DNA from 2 places in the Pseudoalteromonas sp. MMG013 genome. Region 1 is predicted to be linked to the other one. Evidence: riboswitches for the same ligand, from Rfam matches in the RefSeq annotation. Region 1 holds a riboswitch; the other holds the start of a gene.
What was found. Region 1 has a riboswitch for lysine ahead of lysC (lysine-sensitive aspartokinase 3). Riboswitches for the same ligand answer to the same signal wherever they lie in the genome.
Positions count from the first base shown of each region.

Region 2: another riboswitch for lysine. It lies ahead of dapA (4-hydroxy-tetrahydrodipicolinate synthase); the one in region 1 lies ahead of lysC (lysine-sensitive aspartokinase 3).

Region 1 covers NZ_JAGJEE010000032.1:7,567-15,663, forward strand. The annotation lists gene J8L98_RS20200 (ATPase) at 38-2,830, opposite strand; gene J8L98_RS20205 (hypothetical protein) at 2,827-3,378, opposite strand; gene J8L98_RS20210 (hypothetical protein) at 3,365-4,627, opposite strand; gene nhaD (sodium:proton antiporter NhaD) at 4,777-6,024, shown strand; lysine riboswitch at 6,143-6,314, shown strand; gene lysC (lysine-sensitive aspartokinase 3) at 6,402-7,748, shown strand; gene J8L98_RS20225 (DUF924 family protein) at 7,851-8,097, shown strand, end outside.
Region 2 covers NZ_JAGJEE010000004.1:300,419-308,515, reverse strand. The annotation lists gene J8L98_RS06525 (phospholipase A) at 1-698, opposite strand, end outside; gene J8L98_RS06520 (succinylglutamate desuccinylase/aspartoacylase family protein) at 898-2,010, opposite strand; gene J8L98_RS06515 (PLP-dependent decarboxylase) at 2,020-3,225, opposite strand; gene J8L98_RS06510 (2,3,4,5-tetrahydropyridine-2,6-dicarboxylate N-succinyltransferase) at 3,225-3,965, opposite strand; gene dapA (4-hydroxy-tetrahydrodipicolinate synthase) at 3,976-4,860, opposite strand; lysine riboswitch at 4,973-5,181, opposite strand; gene J8L98_RS06500 (response regulator) at 5,332-7,044, shown strand; gene J8L98_RS06495 (hypothetical protein) at 7,038-7,652, opposite strand; gene J8L98_RS06490 (TraB/GumN family protein) at 7,793-8,097, opposite strand, start outside.

The DNA.
Region 1 (8,097 bases):
GGCTGAATTACTTCAGCCAATACAGCATATTGTCCACTCAGACAGCTTGATTCGTAGAATGTTCCACTTCAATCCAATCTTTTTCAGACACCCAGTTCTGGCTACCGTTTTTAACACTTCGGATCGGCACGATATAGTCGCAACTTATTTGCGGCTTTACAGATGCAAATATTGGCACAAATCCAAAGCTTAACGCAGTTTCGATAATCGCTTTTTGGTTTTGTGGATCAATATCGGCGGCCTCATCAATATAAATCGGTATACGGTACAGAGCTTGTTCTTGGTCAGACAACAAATAACGTATAAATAACATACCACATAACAACTTAATTGTAATACGGGTGCCATTAGAGCCAGCTGAATCAATTTTATCGAAATGTTCAGTTTCGCCTGCGCGATTGACTATTTCAAAACGAATATCGAATAGATCAGTGAGTGTTAAACCCGCTTTCTCACTGGCCAATTTAATCAAGTGATCTTTGGCCTCATTGACGGCCTTTTCGTCTGAGGGCTGTTCTGAAAGTAAGTCTAGGTTATCTCCCTTTTCATAATTGTCAGAGGTGGCGATGATGGTATCAATACTCTCCACGAGCATTTTTCTAGGTATAATATTGATCTTAAATGACTTAAGATTTGAAATACGATGTTGGCTGATCCCACGGTTAAAGCTATTCATCTCTCGGCGGAGACGATCTAAGTCTTCACGCAAGCCCTTAATTGTTGCCGCAACCTCAGTCAATGCGACGCGCGCTTGACGCTCTACTGCGTCTCTTTCGTTGTCGATATTATGGTATGCACTAATAAGCTTGGTGTATTTATTTGCCTCATCCGTTTCATTATCAAATTTGGTGATCCCTGCATTGTAAATATGCAAGTAAGTATTTTTAACGTTAACCGCTAAGTTTCTTAACTCATTACAATCTTTATTAAATTGATGAATGACTTCAGATAGGTTATCAAACTCGATGGTGATTTCTATAGGATAGGGAGCAAGCGAGCCACTGTACAAATTCAATGTATGATCTAGTCGTTCGGACTTTACTTGGCGTAATCGATCAGCTTGGCGAGTTAATAAATCTTGTTTACTTTTAATGATGGAGCGTCTGTCAGAGATGGAGCCAGCATTGCGTTGAACATCTTGTAAATATTCGTCAACTTGCTCTCGCTCGACGTGCAATTGCTCTTTTAATAACTCTTGTGCTTCTACTGATTGTAGCATTGTTTGATATTGCTCGAATCGTTTGAGTGATCCTTCCAATGCCATGAGTTCATCATACAATGCATCACGCTCTTGTTGTTTTTGGGCAACGTTTGCCGCAACGTCTCGTTGTTGTTGAAACTCTTTCAATGATTGCTGAAGAGCGGTTAACTGTGCAGCTAATTGCTCCTTATTTTCACCACTTTGCATTTGTACTGGAGCCAGTTTTTTAAGTTTAATACTGGCACCAGGGACCGTCAATTCACCTCCTTTTACTGAGGCGGATAGTTGACTTAAGAACTCACCAAAAGCATCTTCATCGGTGATACTAACTTCACCTTGGTTGGTCGTAGCAAATGACAATAAATCAGGGTTAAGTATACGAGAGATTTCTTCAACCTCTTTGAGTGATAGGTCTTCACGCATACGTGTAAACAAGTTAAATTCTAAGTTCTTGAGTTGTAACTTTAAGCTCTTAATTTGTTTTTGTGTTTCATTGATCCTAAAATCGAGCGTATGTAAGCTTTGTCCATGCGCGCTATTGATAGAAAAAGACAGCTGTTCATATTCTTTTTTCAATAGCTGTAGATTGGTTTTTAGAGTGGCGTGATTGGTGAGCTCAAACTCAGTTTTTAGGCCGTGGTAGTTAATAAACCATTGTTCAATTTGTGTTTGACGACGCTCAATGTCTCTAGACTGTTGTAAATATAACTGCTGTTTTTGTTCAAAATCGTGTTTCTCTTGTTCAATGTTAGTCAGTTGCTCTGAAAGCTCAGTATGTTGCGATTGTTGGTATTCTTCATACTCGCCTAAGGCAATATCTATTTTAGGTGCGTAAGCTGCTAGCTTTCCTTTGAGTGTTGCATCAGTGTTAAGCATTTCCTCTAATGCACCGATGGGCTCTTGCATTGATTCTAAAGCGGTAAGTTCTCGACGGGAGCGATTAACTTTATCGAATGCACGACGCCATACTTCGTAAAAATCAACTCGAGAGTTTGACATATGTCGCTCAAATACACGCAACATAAAACGTTTTACATCTTGTGCACCTAGCTTATGTAGATTAAGTATACGTCTAAATATTTCTTTATAAATAGCAGCATCTTGCACATTGTTAAGTGGGATCATTTTTAAATTAATGTCGCCATCAAATTGTGTGGCGCCGCCGGTTAAAAGTGCGTTGAGTTCTGCGGCTTTTAGTTCGACGGGACTCATGCCCTTGCTTTGTAGGTGTTTGAATAATTTAGTGTATTTTATGATGCTTTTACCTTCAGTAAAGTCATCTAGGTTTAGTTTACCTGGGTAGCAAAAAAATTGGTGTGCAAACCCAGCTATTTTGCCAAGGCCAGCAACGCCAATTACCACATCTCCATGGGGGAGGTTTGCTTCGAGCAAAATATAGGATTGGTCAGACGAAAAGTAAAACTTTCGTGTTTCTTCTAAATCATGGCCATCCCACTCGGTCAATCGTAAATCGTTGATAAGAGGAAATTGTAAGGCATTAATAACCGAACTTTTACCGGTGTTATTTGGTGCGCAGATAGAAGCACTTTTATTGAGTGGGATCACGCACTTCGCATAGCCCGCGGTATTTAATAGCGCTAATTTACTTAGGCCGTATAGTTCACTCATACTTCTTCCTCTAGTCCATCAAAATTTGTGTCGTTTACTTCCATTAGTGCATCAATATAACGATATACGGGCGCTAAATGGATAAAACCTCGCTCAGTTTCTTTCGCTAGTCCAAGTCTAACCATCCTGAGGTATACATCTTTACGGAGGTCGGAGCCTGAGAAAATCTCAAGTTGATCAAATAAGTGTTTATTTAACTGCACTAAAGTTTGCATCAGCTCTAGATCTGCCGGCTCGTCAAAAATTGCACGCAAAGGATCTTTTCCCTGATTGGCAAAGTGTTCGATAAGAATAAAGAGTGTGAGTGCAATGGCACGAGAAATTTTTCCCATGTTAGGGGTACTTTCATCACTTGCGAGATAGTAGAACCCACGAGCATCGTGTTGTAGATCATGGCCTAAGGCATTAAATAGTGCTTGATAGGCGCCAATGTTCTGGTCGAGTTGTTGCCATAACGTCGTGTCTTGCTCACTGATATGATAGCCACTGGCCAATTTCTTGTTAATGGCTTGTAATTCTGTTAGTTCTGTTAAATTAATTGTTGTCATTAGTGTGTTCTATTTTTGTACTGGCATTAAATGGGTAGAGAGAGAAGTCATGCTCTGCTATGTTCACTGTGACTCGCTGTTCATCTTGCGCCAGCTCCAGTGCTTCATCACTGATGAGCTTTTGATATAAAAATAATAACTCATCAGCGTCTAAGTCAGGGTAGTGCCCAGTGAGAAACCCGAGTAATGCAATTTTAGTTTTACCTGTATTTGAAAAGCTGTTCTTAACATCTGCATAGTCTGGAATATGCGGGCTTTGATATGCAGGGACATCACTTTGATCTGGAAGTTGATATTCATCATGTTCAAATTCGGCCAAGCCAGCCATATAAGCAACCATGTGTCGTTGCTGGCCAAGTGAAAAGCGCTGAATGTCTGATACGAACTCTGGTTGAACAGGGCTTAACATTGGATCAACCCCATTCTTACGGATCATTGCGAGTACTTTGGATGCTTGACGCGTAATTAAAGAGTTTCTGCGCAATTCTTCACGCAATGGCATTAACATATCTGCACTTTTTCTTAAGCTTTCCCTACCGATCAAGTGCATATCCAAGATTCGTGTGCGCAGTTGTTCAAGCATACGTTTGTCTTGGGCACCACGGCCATATAATTCAATATCATCAATTTGTTGGCTCAACTGATTTTCAATGACGTTAAAACAGGCATGAAACTCACCGCGTATATCAACCATTTCTAACATCGGTTCTATATATTCGTCAAATGCCTCAATAACTGCGCGATACCGTTTTTGTAGTGATATTGAGCTGCTATCAGATTTTGCTTGTTCGACAATGTTGAAAATGGCATTTTCATTATGTAAAAATAATTTAATGATCTTTCTGACGCGCTCATCCATGATTCGGCTAAAACGCCGTAGTTCACTTTGATCACCTTCATCAGCAGCTTGTTCTAGGCGGTTACCGAGTCGTTCAAGGTCTTTTACCAGAACGGTGATCTCTTGTGCCAAACCTAGGTGCTCTTCTTGTAACAGAAAACTTGCGAAATCTGCGACAGCCCGATTTATTTCCAGCTGCGAAGATTTAGCCAGTGGAATGATGATTTCTTGATTGAGTAAGCGATTAGTTTCTCTGAATATTCGTTCACTGGTCCATTGAGGATTTTTGTGTTTTATGATGTTTTGAACATCTTTGACGCTAAAATCGGTCATTTTAAAGCGTTTAAAAAGTAGCTCCAATACGCTCCAATGTTCATTTAGCGTATTTAAAACTTTCTTAGCTGGGATCATAACTTTCCAGAGTGTATCTTTTATGTGACGTTTATAGGAAATTAATTGGGCTTAGTCGTAGCGTATCCTATATGTAAGTGCTAGACTCCGCGCCGAATTACGTTACCTTTCTAAATTTTTAACTTTTAATTACAGGTTGTTTACGCATTATGGTTACGCCCATTATCCTTACCCTAATAGCGATTGCGTTTGTGCTTATCGTTATAGAGGATATCATCCATGTAAACAAGGCCAAAACCACCCTTTTTTTTGGTACTTTATGTTGGATTATCGCTTTTATCTCACCTATTCATGGTCAAAGCCCAGAAAATGTACAACATGCGCTAGATCATAACATTCTTGAAATCGCCACATTGTGGTTGTTTTTGATGGCTGCAATGACGTTTGTAGCTTATCTAAACTCTAAGGGGTTTATACAAAATATCGTGCATCGTGTTATGCCATCTCAGATCAGTGAGCGTAAGCTTATGTTCTTGGTAGGCATTGCCGCTTTTGTATTTTCCTCGGTTTCAGACAATATTACCGCAACCTTGATTTCTTTGGCAGTAGTTATGTCGTTGAAGCTAGATCCAAAGAAGTTAATTAAGTATGCAACACTCATTATTTTTAGTGTTAACTCTGGTGGTGTGTCACTCATTACAGGAGATGTAACAACATTAATGATCTTCTTAGCGGACAAAGTCACTATTCCTAATTTATTGTTACTTGTCGGTCCTGCGCTGGTGAGTGTGGTAGCGCTGGCAGCTATGTTGTCTATAGGTATGAATGAGCAACTACGCTTTGAAAAGCAGATACAAAGACGGATAGAGAAAACGGATATAACGATTGCAGTGATATTTACTTCGACAATTTTTGCGACGTTATTTTTGAGTGTGCAGTATCAAGTGCCGCCTTTACTTACATTCTTATTTGGTTTGTCGTTGATGTTTTTGGTTGCTCAATTCTTAATGCGCAAGAAAGATGTGAACAAGAAAATTATTGATTATATTCGAGAGATTGAGTACGACACTCTATTATTCTTTGTTGGTGTACTATTACTTGTTGGCGCGCTCAAAGAAGTGGGTGTCCTGGCCATGTTTACAGACCTGTATGTTTACATTGCACCAGAATATGCCAATTATTTAATGGGATTACTCTCAGCGGCAGTTGATAACGTACCGTTAACGGCCGCTTTATTAAAGGCCGATATTGTGATGACGCCACAGCAATGGTTGATGTTTACCTATGCGACAGGGGTAGGAGGTTCAATGTTAGTGATAGGATCTGCGGCGGGAATTATTGCGATGAGCAAAGTGAAAGCACTGACGTTTATGAGCTACTTGCGTATGTTTTTATATTTGTTGATTGCATATACCATTGGCTATGCTGGAGCGTATGTCGCAGGGCAATTTATGTAGTTCACTACAAAAGGTACAATTTAGCACTTGACACCTAGACGTCTAAACGTTACTTTGTTTTTAGCCCGCGTAATATGCGGGCTTTTATTTTGCCTGTGTTCAGTAATGACGAGGCAAAATAAACAGAAGAGGTGCGATACTTAGGTATTTAGTGAAAGGTGACGAACGCCAAAGACCACTAAAGAGGGAAGTACTCGCCGAGGAAGCTCATAGCACGTCACTGTGAACTTTCGGTTTACGAGGTTGAATCCTTGGAACTGTCACCGTTTTGGTGGAGAGCTTCTGGCAATGGTTCCTTCTTTATTTACAAAGCACCTTAATTGCCAAGTTCTCCTTATTTATTATGATTGCCCCCAATGCAGTCAAAAGGAGATATTATGAGTTCACAGTACACGGTCGCAAAGTTTGGTGGCACCAGTGTAGCCGATTTTGATGCCATGCACCGTTGTGCGCAAATTATTCACGATGACAATAATGTACGTGTTGTTGCCGTGAGTGCCAGTGCGGGAGTGACAAATCATCTAGTAACGCTAACGCAACAAAAAGCCGACGAAAGTGCACGTATGGCGTTAGTCGATAACATCATTAAAATTCAGGACTCGATTTTAGCCCATTTAACACTGGATGCGGATTTAGCACAGTCATTTAATTTAACCCTTGATGAGCTAAAGTGGTTGGCGTCTTTACCCGCGTTAAGTGCACAACAGTGTGATGAAATGTTGAGTTTTGGGGAGCGTTTATCGTCATTTTTATTTACCCAAGTACTCAGAGATATTGGCGTAAACGCCGAGCGATTTGATGTACGTAAAGTGTTAAAGACTGATAACCAATTTGGTAAAGCCACACCGGATATTGCAGCGACACAGGTGGCAGCTCACAAGCACTTAATACCATTGTTGGATGAGAAGGTGATTGTGACTCAAGGTTTTATCGGCAGCGATCCGTATAATCAAACAACGACGCTGGGACGTGGTGGCTCTGACTACAGTGCGGCTTTATTAGCGGAAGCTATAGAAGCAAAAAGTGTTCATATTTGGACTGATGTTGTTGGTATTTTTAGTACAGATCCGAGACTGTGTGTAAAAGCTACACCCATTGCCAAATTGAGTTTTGATGAAGCAGCAGAGATGGCTACTTTTGGTGCGAAGGTATTACATCCAGCAACAATATTACCAGCTAGCCGCAGTAATATTTCAGTGTTTGTCGGATCGAGCCGCGACCCACAAGCAGGCGGCACTTGGATTGAAAAAGACACATCATCACAAGCAGGGATCAGAGCTGTTACACAGCGGAAAAATCAAATATTGCTCACGCTAAAGAGTCCTGAGATGTTACTTGCTAGTGGTTTTTTGGCGCGTATCTTCACGATATTGAGTGCTTATAATATCTCAGTGGACTTGGTAACAACATCAGAAATAAGTGTCGCGATCACGCTAGATAACGCACTGAACGCGTCACGACCTGAACTTGATCAAGATTGTTTAGAAGAGCTAAGCCAATTTTGTCATGTTACTGTTGAGAACAATTTAACACTGGTGGCTCTTATTGGTTCTCAGATCCAGTTACGTCAGCATGAAGTCAACTTAATGCAAGTGCTCAGTGATTTCAATATTCGACTGATTTGCCATGGCGCAAGTAAGCACAATTTGTGCTTTTTGGTTGAACAAACAGACTCGGATAATGTGGTTCAAGCCATTCACGCGAAGTTACTGGAGGCTGCGTAGCGGCTAGTATCTTTTTAGTAACAATAACTAGTAATTAAGTTTTAGATTGCATGGCGGTTGAATCCCGAGTAAAGTGACTATTACATAAACTGGGAGGCCGTCATGCAGTATCAAGATATCTATAATTTTTGGTTTGTCACTTGTTCAGAGTCTGATTGGTGGCAAAAGTCTGCGCATTTTGACATCAAAATAAAATCCCAATTTATGGTTCATTATAGAATGGCTGTACAAGGAGAACTCGCACATTGGCGAGCTGATCCTGTGGGCACTTTGTGTGAAATAATCGTGCTCGACCAGTTTTCTAGGAATATGTTTCGAGATACACCAGAGGCTTTTTCTGCGGATCCAT
Region 2 (8,097 bases), on a different contig from region 1:
CTGAAGACAAAACCATTATTTTCCCATATGAAATTTGCATAAATACGGTTCCAAGAACGTGAGTTAGGTTGACTTCTACCATTAGATTGGTGAGAGATACCTAACACTATCGCCATTTCATCACCCCAAAGGACATTTTCATCATCTAGGAAGTTAACCCAGAATAGTTCTGGCTCATAATTGGTTTCACGAAACGGTGAAGAGATATCTTTGTTATAAAGCTGCCAGTAAGATTGTAAAGTGAAGCCCATATAAATGGCTTGGTCACTATCAGAAAAATCGCTATAAAGTGGTATTTTAAGAGACAGTTGATATTTCGCTTCAAAGTTATCAAGCGGCTCACCCGCTTCCGCATCAATATTCTTAAGACCATCGAAAGGGCGATTATTAGGGTTGCTTATGTAGGATACAGGCAAAATATAGTTACGGTGATGTGGTGTAAGTACATTACGGTTTTTTTCACCGACTCGCTCTCGCGCTACGCGCTTATCTAAAGAACTGAGCTGTCTTGCGGCATCCAGCTTAGCGCATCGAGTCCTCAGTTGCTCAATTGTTTGCTTTTTATCGCCACCAATAATTTCATTCAGAATGCATTGCTTAACTAGATCAATCTCATCGTTGTTTGCAGGTGTCTCAGCGAGAGTTGTAAATGAAAGCCCTGAAAGTAAAGTACCAAAAACAAGTGAACGCAGTTCCATAGTGTATTGTTTCATAGAATATTATTGAAGTGACAATTATACACCGCTTTATATTAAATGAGGATGAATAACTGCTGTTTAGGTTTGGGGTCAAATATGCTAGTTAGCGGATCTGAATGAAAAAAGGTTGGCGGCATCGCCGCCATTCCTTAGTAAGCAGGTTGATACCAGCTTACTCTCACGCAATATTGTGATTGAGCTATAGCTCAAAGTAATTAGTAAAGAACTTATACAACTCAGTTCCTTGGTTGACGCTTGCTGACGCAAAATGCAAGATAGCAATGGCATCTTTATCTAAAGTGATACTGTGCAAAGGTTGCTCCGACAGGTAACGCTCCATGCGCAAAATATGAGCGATTGTGTCACCTGCTTTTATATGGCTGCCCAGTGCCGCTGTGTATTCAACCATGCCACCCATTGGTGCATAGTAGGCTAGGTAATCTTGCAGCATACAACCGTAGCGGACCATTGCTTGTGGTTTAAATGGCGAGTTTAGCAACGCTTCTTTATAGCTTAAGTAGCTGAGTAGACTTGCTGCATCTGCTTTGGCTTCGGTTAAGTCAATTTTTTCTTGAGAGCCAAGTTCAACAGTGAATGCTTCAACTAAAACAGGTATATCTCGCCCCTGTTTTTTATAGGCTTCACTCAATGCCCACCACGGACAAAAACTGGCTTCATCAAGTGCACCATCAAAGTCGTTGGGAATGAGCAGCACATGGGGAATATTAAAGTAACTGGCACTCGCCTTGGCATATTCTGGGCAATATAGATGTTTAGATGAAATAGGCCCAGTGTGTAAGTCCAGTACAATGTCGGCTTCATGGGCTAAGCGTTGTAGGTTTAAAGCTATGCGTTTACCGGTATTTATACTGTATGCTGGCCCATCAAGCATAGCTTGTGTCGCTTGTACTAAAGCTGCTGAGAACTGGTTTTTAATTTCGCTTAAGGAGCTGTCGAGATGTTCAGCAACAAAGGTATCCACTAATGGTAGATGACTTTGATACATGCGATTCCAATTGGTGCCTGTAATTGGGTCAAAGCGGCCTAGCGTAAATTCCCCAGACTTTTGGTTACATCCAATAGGGTTGGCGTAAGGGACTAACGTAATATCACCAGCCAATGTCTGTTGTTGCAACTGTTCTAGTAATTGATAAATAACGGCATTGCCTTGCACTTCTGCACCATGCATATTGGCCTGAATATAGACGCGTGGGCCGGTGTCATTGCCTTTTAAACGATACACAGGAATCGTTAATGGTAGCCCGTTTGCTATTTCACCCACTTGAATATTTTCTTGCTTAATTGGGGTCATATTGGCTCCTTACCTTAAATAATCACTGGCATGCTGCATAGCTCTGACGTGGCATATTTTGCCGTGCTCAATCACATACTCAGCTGGTAATTCATGACATAAAAAGTAGGGCATACTTTCTGTAAAGCCATACGCGCCGCATTGGCTGAATACCAACCAGTCTTGCTCGTGTATATCTTTAGGTAACGTGTGATAGCCTAAATTATCTAAGGCCGTGCATAACGGGCCATGGAGCACATAGCTGCGAGATGCCGCGCTTGATTTACGTAGTAGTTCACAAGGGAATGCTTGGTTGGTCACTGCTGGACGCAACAGGTGATTAATACCACCCGACATAATAAGTTGATGCTCATCATAGTTTTGTTTTTGTTCGACGACAGGGTTGGCATAATGACCAAACTCTCCCACAGCATATCGACCAAGCTCCATCCACAGCTCTGTTACGCCAGCTGATGCCTTAATTTGTGCGAGTGCGTCAATCAAGGTTGGCCAAGTTAACTGAGCGTCATTTTCAGAGTAAGGGATCCCTAAGCCACCGCCTAAGTCTAATATGTCTAATTTGAAGCCCAAGTTATCGGCCAGAGCTTTTAGTGGCGGCACCATTTGCGTCCAAAGTTGCACGAGCTTCTCAGTACTTAACATGTTGCCCCATTGGAAAATGTGCAGGCCAACAAAATTCAGGGCTTGGTATTTACTTATTTGCAACGAGTGCCATTGTTCAACGCCTAATCCAAAAGGCGTTAGGCTATCACCACCAAGTGGGTTTTTCTCACCTTCAGGCCAGCGCAGCTGTACTCTAAGTAAAATACGCAGTTGAATATTTAATTCTTCAGCAGCATCATTAAGCCACTTAACTTGATTATGGCTTTCTGCCACAAAGGTACGTACCCCTTGTGACAGAAAGTGCTGGATCTGCCTTTTTGATTTGGCAGGACCCGTATTGAGCACTCGGCTTGCATCGATGTCTTGACGTAAAACTTGATCAAGTTCACCGCTACTGGCCACATCGAAATCAAACCCTGCTTTATCTAAGGTTTGGATCACCTTCGATAAAGGATTCGCTTTAACCGCGTACCATAGTTTCACAACAGATTGCTCTGTGAGTGGTTTTAGGTGTGACAGTAAGCCATCTAAGTCATAAACAAAAAACGGGGTATGCTCTTGTTCGGTTAACTTAGTAATGGTTTGACGCAATGGTGTGCTCAAAAAAGACATTATCGTAATACCTCTTCTAATTCTAAAGATGCGTCGCTTTGTTCATCACGATATTTTACGATAAGCGCACATGACATGCTTAAGCCTTGCTCACGGCCCCATTCACTTGATGACGGGCGAGAACCAGGAATAACAATGGCATTTTCTGGAATGGCTTCCCCTTTGTCTAACTGACGTTCGTTGATACAGTCATAGACAGGAATAGTTGCTGATAAACGTACGCCAGGTGCAAGTACAGCGCCTTTTTTCACAACAACGCCTTCAACGATAACGCAGCCAGCACCGATGAATGCATCGTCTTCAATAACAACTGGGCTTGCGCCAATTGGCTCAAGCACGCCACCTAGTTGCACTGCGGCACTTAAATGTACATTTTTACCTACTTGAGCACATGACCCTACTAATGCGTGGCTATCGACCATAGTACCTTCACCTATGTAGGCACCGATATTCACATATGCTGGTGGCATGATAATGGTACCCGATGCAACATGCGCACCACGGCGAACACTACTGCCACCAGGGACCATACGAACGCCTGCTTCAGCTGCAAACCCTTGTGGCGCTAAATTATGTTTATCAACAAAACCACCCGGGAATTCAATATTATTGCCATTTTTAAAAGCTTCTAAAATACCTTGCTTTACTTCGATATTAGCGTGCCAGTTGCCTTGTTCGTCTTGTGTCGCAGCACGTACACTGCCATTTTCTAAATTGTTTAATAGTTCTAACCAGCTCATAATAACTGCCTTAATTCCAAGATAAAATTGTGGTGTTTGCACGGTCAATTGCCTGAGTACACGGCAACTCTAGGTGCGTTAATGGAGGACGTAAATTAGGGGTACTAAGTTTGCCCTGTACATGCATTAATACTTTGACTGGAATGGGATTAGCCACTGAAAATAGGCTATTAACAGCATCAGTCCAAGTTGTAAACAAGTTAGGAAAAGTCCCCGCTAACGAGCGACGAACAAACTCAGCGGTTTGCTTTGGCCAGGCATTTGCGGCCACGGATACGAGTCCAGCAGCTCCGGCTTGAGCAAAATATGGCATGAGGCCGTCATCGCCACTAAAAATAGCGAGAGTTGGATTGGCTTTTCTGAAAGCTTCAAATACTCCAATATCACCGCTGGCCTCTTTGAGTGCCCATAAATTTTTATGGTGGGCTAGATTTTTTAGCACTTGGGGTTTGATGGATACCCCACTGCGTCCAGGTACGTTGTATAACATACAAGGTAAGTCAGTGGCGCTCAGCAGGGTGTCAAACCATTGTGTTTGGCCGACTACCCCAGGTTTTGTGTATAACGGAGAGCCAAGCAACAGTGCATGAATCGGCTGGGTATTACAAAACGCCACCCATTCAGATTGATCTTGCAAGTTCATGCCGCCCACAGCCACCATAATAGGGACGTCTAATTGCATGTTGCAAACAGTCTCGACAATGCACTTATGCTCAGCAGAGCTTAAGGCCAGCCCTTCACCAGTACTGCCAAGCAGGAGAATACCGTTATTTGCTTGCGCTTGTTCATTCACAAGCGAATGTAAAGTGTCATAGTCAACTTGGTTATTCGCATCAAAAGGCGTAACTAAGGCTGTCCACAACGGATAGTTGGATAAATCGTATTGTGATTTCATCTCTACCGAACTTATATCTTGTTCGGGGTCTGGAGTGAGTCCAAACTTCGAACAGTTAAAATTCGAAGAGCAATGGACTTAAAAATGACAAGGCGAGTGGCCTTATTATTTTAAGACCAGAAGCTCTCCACCAAACATATGTGCGTTGTTAATATGATTAACGCTGCAATTGGTGACAGTCGCTGGGATTCAACCCAGTCGCCCGAAATGTATACTGAGCAAATAGTATATATTTCTCGGCGTTAGTTCCCCCTCCTTGTGTGTCATGGGAGTTTGCTCTCCTCAACACAAGTACCTGAATAACGCACCTCTTCCAGCCCTAGGCCAACATATTACTCGGTGAGTTTACATTGACCCTCAAATAGGGTGAGCACGCATTGAAACACTTTAGCCATCTAGGTGTCAAGTGAGGTTATGTTAGTTTTCAATTTTTACACTACACTTTATGGCAAATAGGATGGATAAGTTAATATGCGTAATATCATTAAGTCTATGCGCAGCCGTTATTTTATCGCAGTGTTGGTAATGGGGGTATTAGTCACATTGGCGGCTGCGGCGATGCAATACCTTTTGCAGCAAAAACAAGAGGATGCGGAGCTTATTAATCGTGCAGGTATGCAACGTATGTTGGCACAGAAAATAGCGTTACACGTTAATCAAATTGTTTTTTATAAAAAAGAGCAAAAGCTCACCCAGACACTTTTTACAGAGTTGGATAAAAGTGTGCGCGTATTTTCGGCCAATCATCAGATGATCCTAGGTGAAAAAGAGGGGAAATATGTATTTTTGTCTGAAGCGTTAATGACATTGTATTTTGATGCGCCGGCTAATTTGAATAAACGGAGCCTAGACTTTTTAGCGTTATATGACTCTAAAACCTTCAGTCCAGAGGTGGCTATTAAGATGGCCAATGAAGCACAGGTATTACTATTTTATCAACAACAAGCTGTGCAACTTTTTGAGCAAGGTGCTAATCGTAAAGTGGCATTAACACGTTTGTTTGAATTTGTATTCTGGGTCAGTGCAATCGTTGTGCTTTGGTTAGAAGTGGTATTTATCTTTAAACCAATGGAGAAAAAGGTAAGGGATACAATCGATTCTCTTGAACTTCAAAAACAAGAAACGCAGCATGCCTTAACCATGAAAACGCACTTTCTTGCTCGTGCAAGTCATGAGTTAAGAACGCCTTTACAAGCTATTTTGGGTTTTTTAAACCTATACCGCCAAGATGGGGCGCAATCACAGCTGACACAAGTAGAGGTGTCGGCGAAGCAATTAGTTAACCAATTGAATGCAATTCAAGAGTTTAGTCGTTGGGAGCAAGGAGATATTCTAGTGTCGGTGGTGCCTGATGATCTTACTCAAACGCTGATGCAGGCGATTTCACCCCATGAATATGAAGCACAGCGGAAAAAGATAGCATTAGAGACCGAGTTTTCATTTTCTACATCATTGGTTATTGCTTGTGATCATGAACACCTGGCGTGGATCATTGGCCAATTAGTTGATAATGCGATTAAGTTCACCGAGCAAGGCAGTGTATTAATCGAGGTGTATTTAGATGAAGCTCAGACTTACTTGCAGATCGCCGTAAAAGATACCGGGTGTGGTTTTTCTGGTGTTTCGCCGCTTTCAAGCAATGTGACAGAGACACACTTTCAAGGTTTGCAGCTAGGCTTGGTACGGTGTAAATGGTTGTTAGATGCCATGGGCGGAGACATAGAATTTGAAAAGGGGCTACCTAGCGGTACCGTGGTACGGGTAAAAACTCCTATTTATCTCATGCACAGCCGACGAGAACAACATTGTCAACTAAGGCCTTTAACTGGTTTATTAGTGGAAGATAACCCATTAAATGCAAAGATAATTAAAAAAGTACTAGAGACATTTTCAATTACCGTGAAGCATGTTGAGCATGGATTGGCAGCTGTCGATGATTTGAGTACTCATCATTATGATGTGATTTTTATGGATTTAAATATGCCGGTGATGGATGGCTTTCAGGCCATTGAATATATTCGACAAACACTGGGCTTATCTGAACCCATCATTGTTGTGACCGCAAATAGTGAACCAGTAGAATTAAATCGGGCAAAAGCGCTGGGTGCTGACGTGACCATTCTGAAACCATTAAGGAAAGAGTCAGTACGCACAGCGCTTGAACATGTTGGGCTAATTCAATGACGTACTTTAATATTTCCAACCCCAACTTCAACCTCTAGGTTATATGCGCCTTTACCGTGATATATGGTCTCAGAGTGAATCACTTTTTTGTGATGCTGAACTTTGTTGATTAACCCAATTAAGCTGGTGTTGCCTACACCAGACTCTAAAGATACAGAGTTAAAATCAGATACGTTGGTATCAATGCGTACCTTGCCCACGCCAACCTCAACCTCTGCGGAATTGTCAAGATCTGCAATATCAACATTGCCTACGCCTATTTCGATATCTAAGCGAAAGGCAGTTGGTACTTTTACGTGCCAATGTTGTTGCAAGTTTTCCTCATCAATTGACAGTGACAATTTATTCTGGTTGCGTTGGCTTTTTAATTTTATATCAGATAGGTTGTTGGTGTGTGGGTACCAATTGCCGTGCTGTTGCGATTTTAAAACAACTGATACTTCAATCTGCTCACCATCATAGGCGATCATTTCTAAGTTACCGACCGGTACGTCAATTTCCAGCACTTGGCTGTCTTCAATTGCAAAATACTGTTTAATGATATGATTGTCAGCGGCGTTTGCCGTGTTGATGGCTGCTAAAAGCACTAAAAGTACAATCGTCTTCATGTTCTAAACCCCAATTTATGTATTTATAGGGTGTGACGTGAAATAAGCTGAAAAGGTTTAAATCAAAAGTTGGAGGCAGGCGCTTCACTATGCCAAATGTGGGAGCGTTCAGTACATTTGGCATAATAAAGGCGTGAGTCTTATTTTACTGAAATATTGGTAATGGCAAAACCGTGCTGTTGTAATTGCGCTATTAGGCCGTGTTTTTCTGGCAGGTGTAGGGCACCGACTGCGATAAATAAAGATTGTTTTGTCAGTTGCTTAGTTAACATATTTACCCAATTATTATTACGTTCAATGAGCATGACTTGCTCACTAAACCTTCCATAAGTACTGTCGTCAAAGCTTAAATTGTAGTATTTACTGAGTGTGGTCATATCACCTTGCTTCCAAGCGCGGATCAAATCTAAAAAGTAGTGCTCTATATCACCCATTTGTTTGAATG